DNA from 2 places in the Arthrobacter woluwensis genome. Region 1 is predicted to be linked to the other one. Evidence: predicted binding sites of a transcription regulator. Region 1 holds the regulator's gene; the other holds the start of a gene.
What was found. The regulator Rex, encoded in region 1, represses fermentation and respiration genes when NADH is low (regulators of the CRP and FNR family bind a similar motif). The targets are predictions, from matches to a motif close to CTTGTGAANNNNTTCACAAG.
Positions count from the first base shown of each region.

Region 2: a site for Rex is predicted at 2,641-2,660, ahead of QFZ52_RS08820 (glyceraldehyde-3-phosphate dehydrogenase). Genes of this name have one in related genera too.

Region 1 covers NZ_JAUSXR010000001.1:2,814,115-2,818,320, forward strand. Annotated here, with positions in the region: gene QFZ52_RS12850 (hypothetical protein) at 1-514, shown strand, start outside; gene QFZ52_RS12855 (GntR family transcriptional regulator) at 690-1,406, shown strand; gene QFZ52_RS12860 (HAD family hydrolase) at 1,428-2,111, opposite strand; gene QFZ52_RS12865 (redox-sensing transcriptional repressor Rex) at 2,264-2,998, opposite strand; gene QFZ52_RS12870 (glutaredoxin family protein) at 3,028-3,282, opposite strand; gene QFZ52_RS12875 (HAD family hydrolase) at 3,347-4,162, shown strand.
Region 2 covers NZ_JAUSXR010000001.1:1,936,979-1,941,184, forward strand. Annotated here, with positions in the region: gene QFZ52_RS08810 (HNH endonuclease family protein) at 1-649, opposite strand, end outside; gene QFZ52_RS08815 (hypothetical protein) at 766-957, opposite strand; gene QFZ52_RS08820 (glyceraldehyde-3-phosphate dehydrogenase) at 1,041-2,483, opposite strand; RNA gene rnpB (RNase P RNA component class A) at 2,673-3,049, opposite strand; gene QFZ52_RS08830 (YaaA family protein) at 3,154-3,918, shown strand; gene QFZ52_RS08835 (zinc ribbon domain-containing protein) at 3,929-4,206, opposite strand, start outside.

The DNA of each region.
Region 1 (4,206 bases):
GCCCGGTCCCTGGTACCAGGGCGCCCCGCCGGAAAAGCCGCAGGAACCGCGGACCATCGGCTGGGCTTTCTGGCTGATCCTCTCCGGCTGCGCCTTCGGCCTCATCTCCTCGCTGCAGGTGTTCCTGGGCATGGACCTGGACGAATTGTTCCGCCGGGCCCTGGAGCAGGCGCCGGCCAGCACCAGGGACATCCTGTCCCGGCAGAGCGGCGATTCGCTCAAGGGCATGGTCATCGCGTCCATGGTGATCACCCTCATCCTCACCGTGGCGCTCTATCTGCTGGTGGCCATCTTCGTGAAGAAGGGCCACCATTGGGCCAGGGTCCTGGGCACGGTCCTGGCCGCGATCTCCGTGACCGGCTTCGGTTCCCCCTCCCTCCTGGATCTGCTGAGCATCCTGTGCGGCGTCGTCGCGATCGTGCTGTGCTGGCTGCCAGACTCGGGCGCCTTCTTCGCGCGCATGAAGCTCTACAGGGACTTCCAGAAGTTCGCCCGCTTCCGCGCACCGCTCTGACCACGATCGCACCTCTCACGGACGACGACGGCGACTCCCACCCGTTCCGTCCCCCCGCAGCGCCCCGCCCACCTGGGCGGGGCGCTGCGGCATTCCCGGCTGCGGCATTTCCGGCATCGGCATACCCAGCTGCGGCATTCCTGCGGCCGTCACGGCCGGGCGATAGGCTGACCCCGTGACCGGCAGCCCCTCCTCGCAGCGCATTGAAGACGCCCTCCGGGACGCCATCGCCTCCGGCCGGTACGCGCCCGGCACGAAGCTCCCGGCCGAACGTGACCTCGCAGCGGAACTGGGCGTGAGCCGCATGACGCTCCGGCAGGCGCTGGAGACCCTACAGTTCCAGGGGGTGCTCCGCCGCCGTCCGGGACGGGCCGGAGGGACGTTCGTGTCCGGGGACGTCCCCGTGCTGGAACTCGGTTCCCTGCAGGGGCTCTTCCAGCAGCTTTCACGTGCCGGAGCGGTGGTCGAGTCCCGGATCCTGCTCGCCGAAACCTTCCCCGCTCCGGAGGACGTGGCCGAGGCGCTCCGGATCCCCGCGGGAGATCCCGCGCACCGGCTCCGTCGGCTCCGCTTCCTCGACGGGGAACCGCTCATGCTTGAGGACTCGTGGTTCCCGACGGAGAGGCTGCCCGGCTTCGCCGTCGAATCACTGACCGGCTCCGTCTACGCGCGCCTGGAGGGTCTCGGCTGGGAACCCGTCCGGAAGACCGAGGACCTCACCCCTTCCGCGGCCACACCGGAAGAGCGGGAACTCCTCTCGATCGGCGCCCGCCACCCGGTCCTGCGGATCATCAGGACCGCCTATCGTTCGGACGGCCTGCCGGTGGAGTACGCGGAGGACATCCACCGCTCGGACTCCCTGCGCCTGCGGGTCACCACCGGCGCCACCTGAGCCAATCCCGTCCGGGAGCGCTCAGGCCGCCAGCGCCGCGAGCTCCCCGAGCGGGTGCACCTCCGCGGGCGCACCCGTGGCCGGCGTCGCAGTGGCGAGCGGCCCGACCAGCACACACCGCATGCCCGCCGCCCGCGCAGCGGCCACCCCGGCGAGTGAGTCCTCGAAGACCACGGTCGCCGCGGCAGGCGCACCCAGCAGCTCGGCGCCGCGCAGGAAACCCTCCGGGTCCGGTTTGCCGCGCTCGACGTCGTCACTGCAGACCGTGGCGGAGATCAGCCCCGACAGCCCACTGTCCTCCAGCGCAGGCTCCAGCAGGCGGCGCAGTGTGCCCGTCACGACGGCGACCCTCGTCCCGGCGGCAACGAGTTCGCGGACCAGGGCGACGTGCGCGGCGGGGATCCGCGGCTCCCGGCGGATCTCGCGGAGGTACGCCCCACAGAGATGGTCCAGGATGCGGGCTGCGAGGCGCTCATCCCCCGAGGCCAGGGCGGCGCAGATGTCCGGATCGCTGAGGCCCACGAACCGCTCGCCGTATTCCTCCGGAGTGAGCTCCAGCCCGCAGACCTCCCGTGCGGCGTCCGCGTAGAGCCGGGCCATGAGGTCCTCGTCGAGGGAGAGCGTCCCGTTGAAATCGAACAGCACCGCCTCGGCCGAGTCCAGGAGCGCGCGGACGGCGTCGGGGGCGGAGGAGGGCTGAGGCATGGGAGTTCCTTTGCGGCGGGAGACCTTACGGAGGGAACACTAGAGGCTCGACTCCCGGGATCTTTTGGTCTAGACCAAAGTTTACCGAGTGTTCCCCCGCCAGGCGGCGACTTTTCATCCCCGCGGCCGTTCCGGCGCCACGAAGGGCCGGGTCAGTCCACCAGACGCTGAGCGTGATACGCCAGGATCTGCAACTCGGTGGCCATGTCCACCTTGCGCAGATTCACCCCGTCCGGGACCTGGAGCGTGATGGGCGCGAAGCTCAGAATGCTCTTCACCCCGGCCGAGACCACGCGGTCACACATCTCCTGGGCCACATGCGCGGGCAGTGCGAGCACCACCATGTTCGCCCGGGTCTGCGCCAGTCCTGTTTCGAGACCGAGGACGTCGCTGACCCGCAGGAAGCCGATCTCCTGGCCGACGATGAGCGGGTCGGCGTCGAAGATCGCCACGATGTCGAACCCGCGTGACTGGAAGCCGCCATACCGGGCGAGCGCGCGGCCCAGGTTGCCCGCACCCACGATTGCCACTTTCCAGTCCAGCGTGAGGCCCAGCGCGGCGGCGATCTGCCGGTTCAGGTAATCCACCTCGTAGCCGACGCCGCGCGTGCCGTGCGAGCCGATGTAGCTGAGGTCTTTCCGCAGCGTCGCCGAGCTGACCCCGGACGCTTCCGCCAGCGCCTCCGAGGAGACCCGCTCCACGCCGTCGCCGGTCAGGGAGTTGAGGGCGCGCAGGTAGAGCGTCAGACGAGCGACGGCGGCCGGCGGGATCTGCTTGACCGCCTGCCCGGCAGCCGGATATCCGCTCAGCGGGTCCTGCGCGGTGCGCGGCACCTCCACAGGGGGCTTCCCCCCGGTCGGCAGCGGACTCAGTTCTTTTTTCTTCATCGGTCTGTCTTCTTCACGGGCGGCCTCGGTCAGCCCTGCTGCGCAGCGCGCAGCTTCCGTTCCAGGCGGACGGGGTCGATCGTCCAGAAGTCGCGCTGCACGCCGTCGATCATCACCACGGGCACTTCGTCGGCGAACCGTTCCCGCAGCCCGGCGTCGTCGTCGATCAGGGATTCGCGCCAGGGGACGCCCAGGCGGCCGGCCACCTCGGACACGGTCTCACGGGCCGCGGCGCACAGATGACAGTCCTTCTTGGTGATGAGGAGAAGTTCAGGGACCCGCATCCTCCCACGGTAGCGGTATCGGGGCGCCCACGGCACATCAGCGCCGTTGGATAGACTCGTCTTCATGGCCTCCACGCGAACTGAATCATCCTCCAGCGTTCCCGTGGCCGATCTGCACCGCCATGAAGCCGCCTTCTTCGACGTGGACAACACGCTGATCCGCGGCGCCAGCATCTTCCACGCCGCCCGCAAGATGTACGAGCGGAAGGTCTTCACCCTCCGCGACGCCGCCTCGTTCGGCTGGCAGCAGCTCAAATTCATCGTCCGGGGCGAGAAGCTCTCCGACGTCCACGAGATCCGCGACCGCGGCATGAAGATCGCCGCCGGGATCCGCGCCGAAGACGTCGCGACCCTCGGGGACGAGGTCTTCGAGGAGAGCATCTCCAGCCGGATCTGGCCCGGCACCCGCGCCCTCGCCGAGCAGCACCTGCGCGTCGGCCGAAGGGTCTGGCTCATCACGGCCACCCCGATCGAACTGGCCGAACCCATCGCGTCACGGCTCGGCCTGACCGGCGCGCTGGGCACGCGGGTCGAAGTGGTCGACGGCGTGTACACCGGACGGCTGGTCGGAGACATCCTGCACGGGGAGGCCAAAGCCGACGCGGCCCGCGCCCTCGCCGACGCCGAAGGGCTGGACCTGGCGGAATGCTGGGCCTACAGCGACTCCCACAACGACATCCCCCTGCTGAGCATGGTGGGCCACCCGGTCGCGATCAACCCCGACGCCGGTCTGCGCCGTCACGCCAAAGCCCAGAACTGGCCGGTCTACGACTTCCGCTCCGGCCGCCGTGCCGCCACCCTGGGCCTGAAGGCGGCCACCGTGGGCGGGGCGGTGTACGGGCTCTGGAGGGGTCTCAACCACGCCCGCGGGCGGAGGTAGTTCTTCCTGCCGTGCCGGCTTTCGCGGGTTTTCACGCGGCTTAG
Region 2 (4,206 bases), 880 kb from region 1:
AGGTGGACGCGTCCTGGGCGCTCTTCTGCTGATTGGACGGACCGTCCACCGCGAGAAGGTTCAGTGGATCGTTGGCGAGGGTCTCGCGCTCAATGGCCGTCAGGTGGTCCGCCCCGCTCTTCCAGGCTTCAGCCAGCGCCACCACATGGTCGATCTGGATGACCTGGCTGCTCCCCTGTCCGCGCTCGAAGGGAATGTGGTGTCCGGTGTACGGGTCCCAGAGCTGGCCCGTGGCCACACGGCACTGCGTCCGCGCGGAACTCGTCGTGAACGTCACTGCGTCCAGATCCCGGCGCAGGATGTCATTGCGGGTGTCGCAGCCGTTGCGGTCCTCATCGGCCCAGGCCTGACCGAAGACCGCGCGGTCGTAGCCACGGGAGGAGCCTTTCGGCGCCACGGGCAAGGCATCCAGCACGGCACGTGCCGGGGAGTCGGGGACGGCGTGCACGCCCGGCAGCGGCTTCATCCAGGCCATGTCGTACAGACGGGCGGTGGTCGGCCCGGAGCCGCCCTCCGCGATCTCGAACTGCCCCCGCAGGAAGAACCAGCCGAGCAGCCCCACGACGGCGGCCGTCACCGCGGCGAGGAGCGCCGCGGCGGACCGGGAGCGCCGTCGTCGTCTCCGGTAACCGGTCCAGTTCACGCTCACAGACAACCCCTTCCAGACCGGACCGATGCCCGCACCGGTCCAGCCTAGGAGGAGTCACTGACAGGTTCCGCGGCCCGCCGTGTGGATGTGGAAAAACTCACACACGGGCCGGGGTCTTACTGCTCTTTTCGCACCCTGACGAGGTCGGCGTCAGCGGCGTCGGCCAGCTCCTGGAGCTGGTTCACCCGTTCCTGGGTGACGTCGCCGGTCGCCAGCATGTCCTTCGCCTGGTCAAGGAGACGGTGCGCCTCCTTGCTGTTGGCGGTGGCGATGTCGAGTGCGTGTTCCAAAGTGGTGTCGTGTTCCATGAAGCCCATCTTGATCCCGCGCCGCGTTAAAAGCGAGAGGCCACGCCAGGGTGGCGTGACCTCTCAGCTCCTAGCGGAAATGCTCAGGCGGCGGGGAAGGCAGGCGGGTTCACGCCCGCCATCTCCTCCATCACGCGGACGACCTGGCAGCTGTAGCCGAACTCGTTGTCGTACCAGACGTAGAGGACCAGGTTCTTGTCGTTGGCGATCGTGGCGAGGCCGTCCACGATGCCTGTGCGGCGGGAGCCGACGAAGTCGGTGGAGACCACCTCGGGCGAGTCGATGAAGTCGATCTGCTTGCGCAGGCCCGAGTGCAGGGACAGCTCGCGCAGGTACTCGTTGACCTCGTCCTTGGTGGTGCCGTTCTCCAGGTTGAGGTTCAGGATCGCCATGGACACATCCGGCGTGGGGACGCGGATGGCGTTGCCCGTGAGCTTGCCCGCCAGCTCCGGCAGGGCCTTGGCGACGGCCTTGGCGGCGCCGGTCTCGGTGATGACCATGTTCAGCGCGGCGGAACGGCCACGGCGATCGCCCTTGTGGAAGTTGTCGATCAGGTTCTGATCGTTGGTGAAGGAGTGGACGGTCTCGACGTGGCCGTGGAGGACGCCGAACTTGTCGTTGATGGCCTTCAGGACCGGGGTGATCGCGTTGGTGGTGCAGCTCGCGGCGGAGACGATGGTGTCCTCGTCCGAGATCACACCGTGGTTGATGCCGTGGACGATGTTCTTCAGCTCGCCCTTGCCCGGAGCCGTGAGCAGCACGCGGGCCGCGCCCTTGCTCTGCAGGTGCTGGCTGAGGCCTTCGGCGTCACGCCAGCGGCCGGTGTTGTCCACCACGAGGGCGTTCTCGATGCCGTACGCGGTGTAGTCCACGGTGGACGGGCTGTCCGAGTAGATGACCTGGATGCGGATGCCGTTGACCGTGATGGTCTGGGATTCCTCGTCCACCTGGATGGTGCCCTCGAAGGGGCCGTGGACGGAGTCGCGGCGGAGCAGGCTCGCGCGCTTGGCAAGGTCGTTGTCGCTGCCCTTGCGGACAACGATGGCCCGCAGGCGCAGGCCCTGGCCGCCACCGTGCTTCTCCACGAGGATGCGGGCCAGCAGGCGTCCGATGCGGCCGAAACCGTACAGCACCACGTCCTGGCTCGTACGGTCGTCGGCGCCCTGGCGGCCGACGACGGGGGCCAGCTCCTCACGGAGGAACTCCTCGAGCGGACGGCCGGCGGCGGTGTCGTGGTACTTCTCGTTCAGCAGGGCCAGGTCCACGGCCGCGGCGCCGAGCTCGAGGCGGTCGATCGCCTCCACGAGAGGCAGGGTGTCTTCCAGGGTCAGCTCGCGCTGGCTGATCCGGCGGGCGAAACGGTGCGCCTTGAGGATCTGCATGGTGGACTTGTTGATCAGGCTGCGCCCGTGGATGCTGGTCACCACATTGTTGTCGCGGTACAGGCGGCCGACGATCGGGATCATCGCCTCGGCCTTGGCCTCACGGCTCATCCACTGCTCGAAGGACTCGGAGTTCTGACTCACTCAAGGAACCTTTCTCTTCTGCGCGCGACGTCGGGCGCAGTTCGCCACCGGAGTTCAGGGCATGAAAAAACCGCCTAGGCGAACGCAGGCCCGGCGGGGTGAACAACAGCGTTCAGAATCAGTTTATCGTCCCCGGGACCGGCTCCGGGACGGGACTCCGGTGACATCAGTCACAAACGGATCGATGAGTGGACGGGTTGGCCTGTGAGCCGGGTTCTGTCAGCCGCGCCCGTTACCGGAGGCGGCGCAGCGATCATCCATCTAGGACCACTGTTGCCAGTGGCCTCAAGCGGCCTACCCGGATGCTCGGGCGAGCAGCCCTCGAACACATCCTGTCTGGCCTTGCTCCAGGTGGGGTTTACCTAGCCTCCCCGGTCACCCGGGGAGCTGGTGGTCTCTTACACCACCGTTTCACCCTTACCCCGCGCCGAGGCGCGTGGCGGTCTGTTTTCTGTGGCACTGGCCTGCGGGTCACCCCGAGTGGGCGTTACCCACCACCCTGCTCTGCGGAGCCCGGACTTTCCTCGGTGACGCCGGAGCGTCAACGCGATCGCCCAGCCAACCCGTCCAGCGACCATTCTATCCGCCGCGGGCACGCCCGGCCGCCAGCCTGGACCGGACGGCGTCGAGCCGGATCGGGAGCGGTCCCCGGATTCGCTACCATCGAACGGTGCTGATCCTCCTCCCTCCCTCCGAAGGCAAGACCGCCGCCTCCCAGGGCCCCGGCGTCGACTTCTCCGCCCTGAGCTTCCCGGAACTGAACACCGCCCGGGCCGAGGTGCTGGAAGCGCTCGGCACCGTGAGCGCCCACGAGGACGCGCTGGAGCTGCTGGGCGTGGGAGCCTCCCTGCACGAGGAGGTGGCCCGCAACACCCGGCTCCGGCACGAATCCGCCGCCCCGGCGCACAGCGTGTACTCCGGCGTCCTCTACGACGCCCTCGGCTACGCCTCGATGACCGCCGCCCAGCGGCGCAAGGCGGATGACGCCGTCGTCATCATCTCCGCACTCTGGGGCGCCTTGAAATTCGACGACGCCGTCCCCGCCTACCGCCTGTCCATGGGCACCGCTCTGGCCGGGCTCGGCCGGCTCGCCTCCTACTGGAAGCCCCGGCTGTCCGAGGCGCTGGCCCCGCTGATCGACGGGGAACTCCTGGTCGACTGCCGCTCCAGCACGTACGCCACCGCCTGGGTCCCGCCGGCGGAGCAGACCGTGGCGGTGAACGTGTTCCGCGAACGCGACGGCAAGCGGAGCGTCGTGAGCCACTTCGCGAAGCACACGCGGGGCGAGCTGGCGCGGCACCTGCTCACGCGCCGAGGCAAGGCCCCGCAGTCCCCCGAGCAGCTGCTCAAAGCCGCCTCCGAGCTCTACCGGGCGGAACTCGTTCCGGGCACGGCACGCAAGGCTCACGCCCTGAACATCATCCTCACGGACTGACGATCCCGGTTCAGCTCCACTCGGGGCTGCGCACCAGGATGACTCCGGAGTCCGGGCAGTACACCACGTCGTCCTCCGCGGCGGCCCTGACCTCGGCCAGGTCACCGGGGCTCAGGTCCAGGCCCGAGCCTTCGCTGTGGCCGTGGAACAGTCGCGCCGCACCCACGCCGCGCCGGGCCAGGGTCTTCTCGTAGAGGGCCAGGAGGGCCGGATCCAGCGTGACGGCGAACGCGTCCCGTTCGCCGCGCACGCCGTCGCGTTCCGCCTCGGCCTCCGCCGTCTTCGCGG